2 regions of the Proteus sp. CA142267 genome follow, and region 1 is predicted to be linked to the other one. Evidence: predicted binding sites of a transcription regulator. Region 1 holds the regulator's gene; the other holds the start of a gene.
What was found. Region 1 encodes Fur, which represses iron uptake genes when iron is present. Its sites were predicted from a motif close to ATAATAATGAGAACNACTATCAA; they were not measured.
Positions count from the first base shown of each region.

Region 2: the regulator Fur is predicted to act here: its motif matches at 1,988-2,010, upstream of C0T34_RS04275 (TonB-dependent hemoglobin/transferrin/lactoferrin family receptor).

Region 1 covers NZ_QPMG01000002.1:72,344-76,568, reverse strand. Annotated here, with positions in the region: gene ybfF (esterase) at 1-416, shown strand, start outside; gene ybfE (LexA regulated protein) at 629-937, shown strand; gene fldA (flavodoxin FldA) at 1,211-1,738, shown strand; gene fur (ferric iron uptake transcriptional regulator) at 1,929-2,375, shown strand; gene C0T34_RS06095 (DUF817 domain-containing protein) at 2,455-3,294, opposite strand; gene C0T34_RS06090 (OprD family outer membrane porin) at 3,844-4,225, opposite strand, start outside.
Region 2 covers NZ_QPMG01000001.1:908,301-912,525, reverse strand. Annotated here, with positions in the region: gene C0T34_RS04285 (histidine phosphatase family protein) at 1-296, shown strand, start outside; gene C0T34_RS04280 (PhzF family phenazine biosynthesis protein) at 415-1,302, shown strand; gene C0T34_RS04275 (TonB-dependent hemoglobin/transferrin/lactoferrin family receptor) at 2,036-4,225, shown strand, end outside.

The DNA of each region.
Region 1 (4,225 bases):
CTTATAACGTTCGTCGCCATGATAAAATTTTTGCTGCACTTGAAGCCGTAACAAAAGCTCAAGTTACACGCCGTCAAGATGCGGTGGAAATCATGCGTCCTTTTATTGAAGAAGAAGGTGTGATCCAATTTTTACTAAAATCATTCAAAAATGGTGAGTGGCTATTTAATTTACCTGCAATAAAAAATGCCTATTCAGACATTATTGGCTGGCAAGAGGTGCCTGCTTGGCATCATCCTGTATTATTTATTCGAGGCGGTTTATCACCTTATATCTTAGATGAATATCGTGAAAATATAGCTCGCCAATTTCCTCTCGCGACCGCTTTTGTTGTTGCAAACACTGGACATTGGGTTCATTCAGAAAAACCAGATACCGTTATTAAGGCAATTCGCCGCTTTTTAGAGAAATCTTAGTTAATAAACTTAACAACTTAAAATATTGCCACTGAAAAAATGATAATTTAGTAGAATGTATAATTATTATACTTAAAAACAGTATCTGTTGATAAAAAGACCAAATCACAATAGGTTAAAGTCAGGAAGCAGTGGCGAGACATCACTATGTGGGGTATTATTGGGCGTTTCGCAATTTAGTCATTGGTATACGCCCTTTCACAGCAAAATTTATGGCAAAAGAACAAACTGATCGCACCACACTGGATTTGTTCGCAGATGAACGCAGACCTGGGCGACCCAAAACAAACCCGCTTTCTCGGGATGAACAGCTTAGAATTAATAAACGTAATCAATTAAGACGTGACAGAGTTAATGGCTTACGTCGAGTTGAGTTAAAATTAAATGAAGATGCTGTAAATGCTCTCAATGAGTTGGCGACAGAAAGAAACGTCAGTCGTAGTGAGCTTATTGAAGAAATATTACTTGAGCAATTGGCGCAAAATCACGCCTTAAAAATGCATCAAAACAAGAATAGCTAGCAGATAAACCACACAAATTCGACAGAATTAGCCTGCTATTTTCGTCAAAATACATTTTTAGTTTTCTACTATGAAAACACAATGCTTATCTTTCACTAGTAATTGTTCAAACACAGACAAATATACTCTAAATATTTTGAAGTGTAGCTAGGTGACAAGTAAATGAGTCACTAGAAACATGCAAGTAGTATGTAACTTGTGAAAATATACGTAGTCAATAACGCTACAATTTGAAATATAACGAATTTAGAATAAAAGAGGTTATCTCACTTTATGGCAATCATAGGAATATTCTTCGGCAGTGATACTGGCAACACTGAAAATATTGCCAAAATGCTTCAAGAAAGACTGGGCGCTGATAATGCCGAAGTTCATGATATTGCAAAATCCAGTCAAGAAGACATCGAAGCGTTCGATATTCTGTTACTGGGTATTCCTACTTGGTATTATGGTGAAGCACAATGTGATTGGGATGATTTTTTCCCAACACTAGAAGATATTGATTTCAATGGTAAGCTTGTTGCGCTCTTTGGTTGTGGTGACCAAGAGGATTACGCAGAATATTTCTGTGATGCAATGGGGACTATCCGCGATATTATTGAGCCTCGTGGTGCTGTTATCGTAGGTCATTGGCCAACAGAAGGTTATCATTTCGAAGCCTCTAAAGGGCTTGCAGATGATAATCATTTTATCGGTCTTGCCATTGATGAAGACCGCCAACCAGAATTAACCGAAGAGCGTGTTGACGCTTGGGTTGCTCAAATCAAAGAAGAAATGAGCCTAGACGAAATTCTGGGATAAAATAAATACTCAATATTGAGAATGATAATTATTCAATGGTGTGCTAAGATAGTGTGATAGGTAGGGGTGTTTATTTTTAAATATCATGCCTATAATCAATGAGGTTATTTATTCACCCGAGCATTAATGAATAAAACCTATTTGTGAGCACAAAAATTAAATTCACCATTAGCAACAGGATTAAATCCGCATGACCGACAATAATAAAGCGTTAAAAAATGCTGGGTTAAAAGTTACACTTCCTCGCTTAAAGATCTTGGAAGTGCTCCAGGATCCTGAGTGCCATCATGTCAGTGCTGAAGATCTCTACAAAAAACTCATCGATATCGGTGAAGAGATTGGTCTGGCAACAGTGTATCGCGTCTTAAACCAATTTGATGATGCTGGTATTGTTACCCGACATAATTTTGAAGGTGGTAAATCAGTATTTGAATTAACTCAACAACACCATCATGACCATTTAATTTGTCTTGATTGTGGTAAAGTTATCGAGTTTACAGACGATGCAATTGAATTACGCCAAAGAAACATCGCTGAACGTCATGGTATCAAGCTTTCCAATCATAGCCTTTATTTATATGGCCACTGCGCTGAAGGCAATTGTAAAGAAGATAGCCACGCACATGATGAGAAATAATTCATTCTGGATAATCTCTCAGTAAAAAAAAGGAACTGTAAACAGTTCCTTTTTTATTGCCTAAAATCCGAGGATAACTCTACTTAGCCACACTGATACTGTGTTTAATATGTTTTAAATGAACCACAATAGTAAATGTAACAATAACCAATAGTGACCAAGAGCCCCATTTGCCTGCATGTACAGCAGACCAAGCACCAATTTGGTTAGGATATTGCCAAACACCAAAAAATGTACCGAAATTCTCAGCAAGCCAAATAAAGAAACCTATCAGAACAAAAGCAAGTAATAAGGGCATTTTTCGCTCTGTATCATAAGGCGTAAAATAAACCACACTACGGGCATAAAGACCTAAAATAAAGGCAGTTAAATACCAGCGATAATCACCAATAAAGTGATGAGAAAAGAAATTAATATAAATCGCAAGTGCAACTAATGTTGCCAGCCAATAAGGCGGATAATTATCTATTCGGACTTTTAAAAAACGCCATGCTTGAATTAAATAACTTCCTACCGCGGAATACATAAATCCTGTAAATAAAGGAACTTCCCATAATTTCGTGTAAGCAAAATCAGGGTATTTCCATGAACCAATTGCCGCTGATGTTTTAAATAATTCCATCACAAAACCAACAATATGGAAAAAGCAGATCGCTTTTAATTCATCCCATGTTTCTAACTTTCCCCGCACCATCCATAATTGAAAAGCGATAGCGAGAATAAGAAGCACATCATAACGGGGTATCCCAAAGACACCTTTACTTGGCGTTGCAAATAAAATAAAAAAGAAAAACCCGGCAAATAAACAAGAACGCGCCTCTTTTACACCAAAAAAAAGAAATTCAACAATAAATCGTTTTATACCTTTAAAGGGCTTCAATGGTGGTTCTAATAAAAAATCGTCCAATCGCTTTAACATGCTTCTTCCTGAAAACTTGCATTATCAAACAGCATTCAATGCAGAATAATAAATAAGGTGAGATCAAATGAATGGCAAGAAATTTGCCATAGAATAAAAAAACCTACAAGGATGAAAAGGACTAAAAAGAAAGGAATGAAAAATAAAGGTATTTACCCCCCACTACGATACCCACTCTGACTGCCTTTACTTAGGGTAAATACCTTACGCAAATTCTGCGAAATAACTGAAGCACTGGAGATAAACATAACCCACTCACATTTATCTCAGGCGACATGACATGACGACTTTACTTCATTACTTTTACTACATACTGCGATTTTAAAACGACTCTTACTACTTTTTACTTCAACTCTTTTACTTCTACTTTTCTACTTCTTACTACTGCTGACAACTTCACTTTATTAACAAGGCTTATTTATAAAGCTCTTTTTAATTACTGCATCCCTACCTTCCTACTACTTATTTTTACTTATCGTAATCGTATTTAGCTTTTTTAGTTTTATTCAGGATAAAGTGCAATTAATACACTTTATCCTTATGCCAATATTAGAAAATAGTGAATGGCATTATCACATTAAACTTAACATCTTTTTCATCTTGGAAAATATTACCAAAACCACCTTCATAACTAGGAATATCAGAGTGGTTATCATAACGGGTATAGTGAAGTTTAAAGAGAGTGCCTTTAGCGCGACCTTCTTGAACTGTATACATAATATCCGCATTCCATGCACTTTCTCTGATACGCTGACCTTGGTCATAAATGGCTTTACCACTTGGCTTAGCATCCCATGCGTAAACATAAGAAGTACCTACCGCCCAGCCTGACAGATCCCAGTTTTTCAGATCATACATCACGCCAGCATAGAGTGCTTTTTCACCATTGGCGTTAAAGTCAGAACGGCCATCCCACCAGACATCAAGACGA
Region 2 (4,225 bases), on a different contig from region 1:
CTATCCATCTTCAATATCATGCTAAAGAGATAAAAGAATTACGCGAAGATCTGCTCAGTCAGCAATATGAAAATTCAGTTATTTTTATTGCATGGGAGCACGATAATTTAGTCAAAGTTGCACGAGATATCATGAAACAAGAGGGTGGAGATCCTAAATTAATCCCTAAATGGAAAAGCAGTGATTTTGATAGTATCTATATATTAAAGATTATCCGAGAGGGTGATAAGAAAAGCGTCATATTTGAACAAAGACCGCAAGGGTTAGATAGCGTATCGGAAGTTTGCCCTAATTAATGAGCATCTTATCTAATACTAAAAAAACAAGATATTTAAATAGAGTTAGACCAGATAGAGTTAGAGCATTCTATTTTACACACAGACTTAATGCTATTTGAAGCAATGCGAGAAATATATGCAAAATGAAGTTATACGCTCAGTAGAACACGAGATCAAAGTACACCTTGTAAACTCATTTACTCGAAATAATAAAGGTGGCAATCCTGCTGGCGTAGTACTTAATCCCCCTCAATTAAGTGATGAACAGAAAATGGCTATCGCTAAAGAAGTCGGCTTTTCTGAAACGGCCTTTGTTTATCAAGGTGAAGATACTGATTTTAAGGTTGATTTTTTTACTCCTGAAGGAGAAGTTGATTTCTGTGGTCATGCTACATTAGCTGTCTTTTTCACTTTATCTTCACTCAATTTATTGGCTTCTGGTCATTACACACAAAAAACGAAAGCAAGTATTTTAAGCGTATCAATTGATACTGAAAATGTCGTTATGGAGCAAACACTACCCGTTTCACGACAAGCTCCAAGTGTTGACGATGTGGCTGCTGCGCTGGGAATAAATCGTGAAGTTATCTTAGAAACCGGCTTGCCCATTGAGATATTTTCAACGGGATTGCCTGATATTTTGATCCCCGTGCAATTTGGGCAATTAGATACGCTAAAGCCTAATTTTGATGCAATAGCAAATCTAAGTCGTAAATTTAATACTATCGGTTTTCATGTTTTCGAGCTTAGCCAAGATAAAGAAATTACTGCTCATTGTCGCAACTTTGCGCCTTTATATGGCATCAATGAAGAGTCCGCAACAGGGAGTTCTAGTGGCGCTTTAGGCTGTTATCTTGTTAAGCATGTTTTCCCTCATAAAACACATTTTCTATTAGAGCAAGGGCGTGCAATGCAATGCTCCTCTCTTATTCACGTTATTATTGATTCAACGGAAAATACGATTAGTCGAGTAAGAGTGGGCGGAAAAGCGACAACGATAGGCTTGAAGATTATTACCCTTTAAATTACTCGCAGTATTTTATATCAAGTTATTCTTAATAGGCTCTAGTATGAAATCTAGGGCCTTTGTGTTTTTAAGTATTTATATAAAAACAACGTATTTATTGCTTCTTGAATTTTTATTATTGTTCGCTCTGTGATTTTGCACGATATCCTTTTACTCAGAACTTATTCCTATTTCCTCAGCTAATATTTTGAATACTTACTGAATCATATTTACAGCTTTAATATGTGGCTATCAAAAATAATACAATTATTATTGTAATCAACTGGTTATAAAAAGGTATAATCATTTTTTTAGGTCTATGAATGGTAAATATACCTTAATAAACAATTAGCCAATAGTATTAATACTTAATCATATTTAGTTTTTAATAGTAAGTGATAATTTCTTTATATTATTTAAGCTTAAATGAGATTAAGTAATCTGTTTTTAGAGGAATGAAATAGGTTAAAATTAGTAATTATCAACATAATGATTATACTTATAGGTAAAGTAACTTATTAAACTATAAATTATTTTTTTATTTTACATAAAGAATAATTATTGCGTTTATGATTTTATACTCTTTTATTCTTAAAAGATGCATTTAAATTAATATATATAAATATAAATATAATTAATTTGTGATTAATTAGGTAAAACAACTAAATTTTTAATTGTATTACAATTCCTTTTATTAAATTGAATGATAATGATTATAATTATCATTCAATAATTTAATTAAGGAGTGTTTATGAAAAAAACGTTACTCTATCTAGTTGTTACCTCGATAGTTTTTTTTAATAATAAAGCTATATCTGAAGATGTTCTTTATGTGATTGAAAAAAAAGAAGAAAAAATTAATGAAAAAACATTAAATTCAGAACAATTGGAAAAAGATTTAATATTTAACATGGAAGATATTGTTCGCCATCTTCCTGGTGTCGGTGTCTCATCCGAAGGACGTTTTGGTAATAATGGATATGCAATAAGAGGTGTTGATAAAGATCGTGTTGCTATACAGGTTGATGATATCCCTCAAGCAGAAACTTTCGATAATACCATTTATAAAGGTTATGGTTATTTTAATGGAAGTATGAATGATATCGAAACAGAACATTTAAAGTCTGTAATTATATCTAAGGGTGCTGATTCTATATTTTCAGGTAGTGGAGCATTAGGTGGGGCTGTAAAATACGTTACTAAAGATCCTGCTGATTTGATTAGTGAAGGCAATTGGGGATTTGTTTCTCGTAGTGTTTATACTTCTAAAAATAATGAAAAAATGCAAACGATCGGTATTGCAACTTCCCAACAAGATGTAGAAGGGATGCTCTTATATGTTTATCGTAATGGACATGAAACTAATAATTATAAACATGAAAATGATATATTTGGTTCTGCTAGAGGAACACCAGATCCTCAAGAAAAAACGCGTCATTCTTTACTATCAAAGATTAATCTATTAGGTATTCAAAACCATAAAATAGGTGCTACTTTTGAATACAGTGAGGGTAAAACATATACAGATGAAAAATCTTGGTACTTATTTTCTTCCTATTACCGTACTGGTGATGATTTATCAAAAAAAATTAGATATACACTCTCTGATACGTGGACTCCAGAAAGATATATTGACAGTATGACGACAAGCTTTAATTGGCAAAAAATAGAACAAAAAGCATTTAGCTCTACGTTTGATGAACATTATAATGGTCATTATTATGATATTTTTGAAGAAAATAGTAGGAATATCATTCAATATGGTAGGTTTATTAATAATGAAATAGTATTAATGCCATTATCTTTATTTAATACAACGCACTCATTAGCACTACGAACTTCATATTCTACAAAAACACTTAACAATAAAAATACAGATACTAAATATCTAGGAAAGCCTAAAGTACCTTATCAATCTAATTATAGCATCATCAGACCTGTATATACTCAAGATATTAGTATTGCTTTTGTTGATGAAATAAAAATGTTTGATGACAAATTAAATGTAGTTTTAGGCAGTAGATATGATAATGTTTCTCATCATACAGATAACGCTAAATTATCTTTAGCGAAAGATAGCGATCTCACCGATAATCATTATCAGGCTTTATCTTTGGCATTATCAACCAGTTATAACATAACACCAAATTATACTTTCCAATATAAAATTGGGCAAGGTTTTCGTATTCCAACAGCTCAAGAGCTTTATTTTGATTATGGAGGTAATGATGCTCGTAATCGCTTAGAGCCTAACCCTAATTTAAAGCAAGAAAAAGGATTAAGTAATGAAATATCATTAAGTTATAATAATGATAAATTATTTAATAAAGTAAATGTATATTATACTAAATACAATAACTTTATTGATCTTAAGCAGAGCGAAAAGCAAGTTCCTAATCCGTGGTATGATCCTAATATGGGCGATAGTTATTGGAATAAACCAACATTACCACAAAATCATCTTCAATATAGTAATGTTGCCTCAGCATACGTTTATGGTTTTGAGCTAACGAATGAAATTCGGCTTTCTAAAATATTCGGCTTAGATAATACATATATATTGCGTAATACATTTAACTATACACGCGGAAAAGATGCTTCTGGAGATTCATTACTTTCTGTACAACCTTTTAAATGGGTTTCTTCCTTATCTTACGATAATGCGGATAAAAAATATGGTGCAGGGATATTTATGACTTATTCAGCACGAAAAGAAGGTAATCAAGCAATACGGAATGGTCGTGAATGGCCATATCTTAGTGATTCTTATACTGTATTTGACACAACAGCTTACTATAATGTAAATAAAAATATTGTATTGCGTGCTGGGGTTTTTAATTTATTTAATAGAAAATATAGTACTTGGGATGCATTAAGAAGTTTGCCAGAATTTGGTACAACAAATCAAATAGATCGTGATCGTCTTGGTTTACAACGTTTT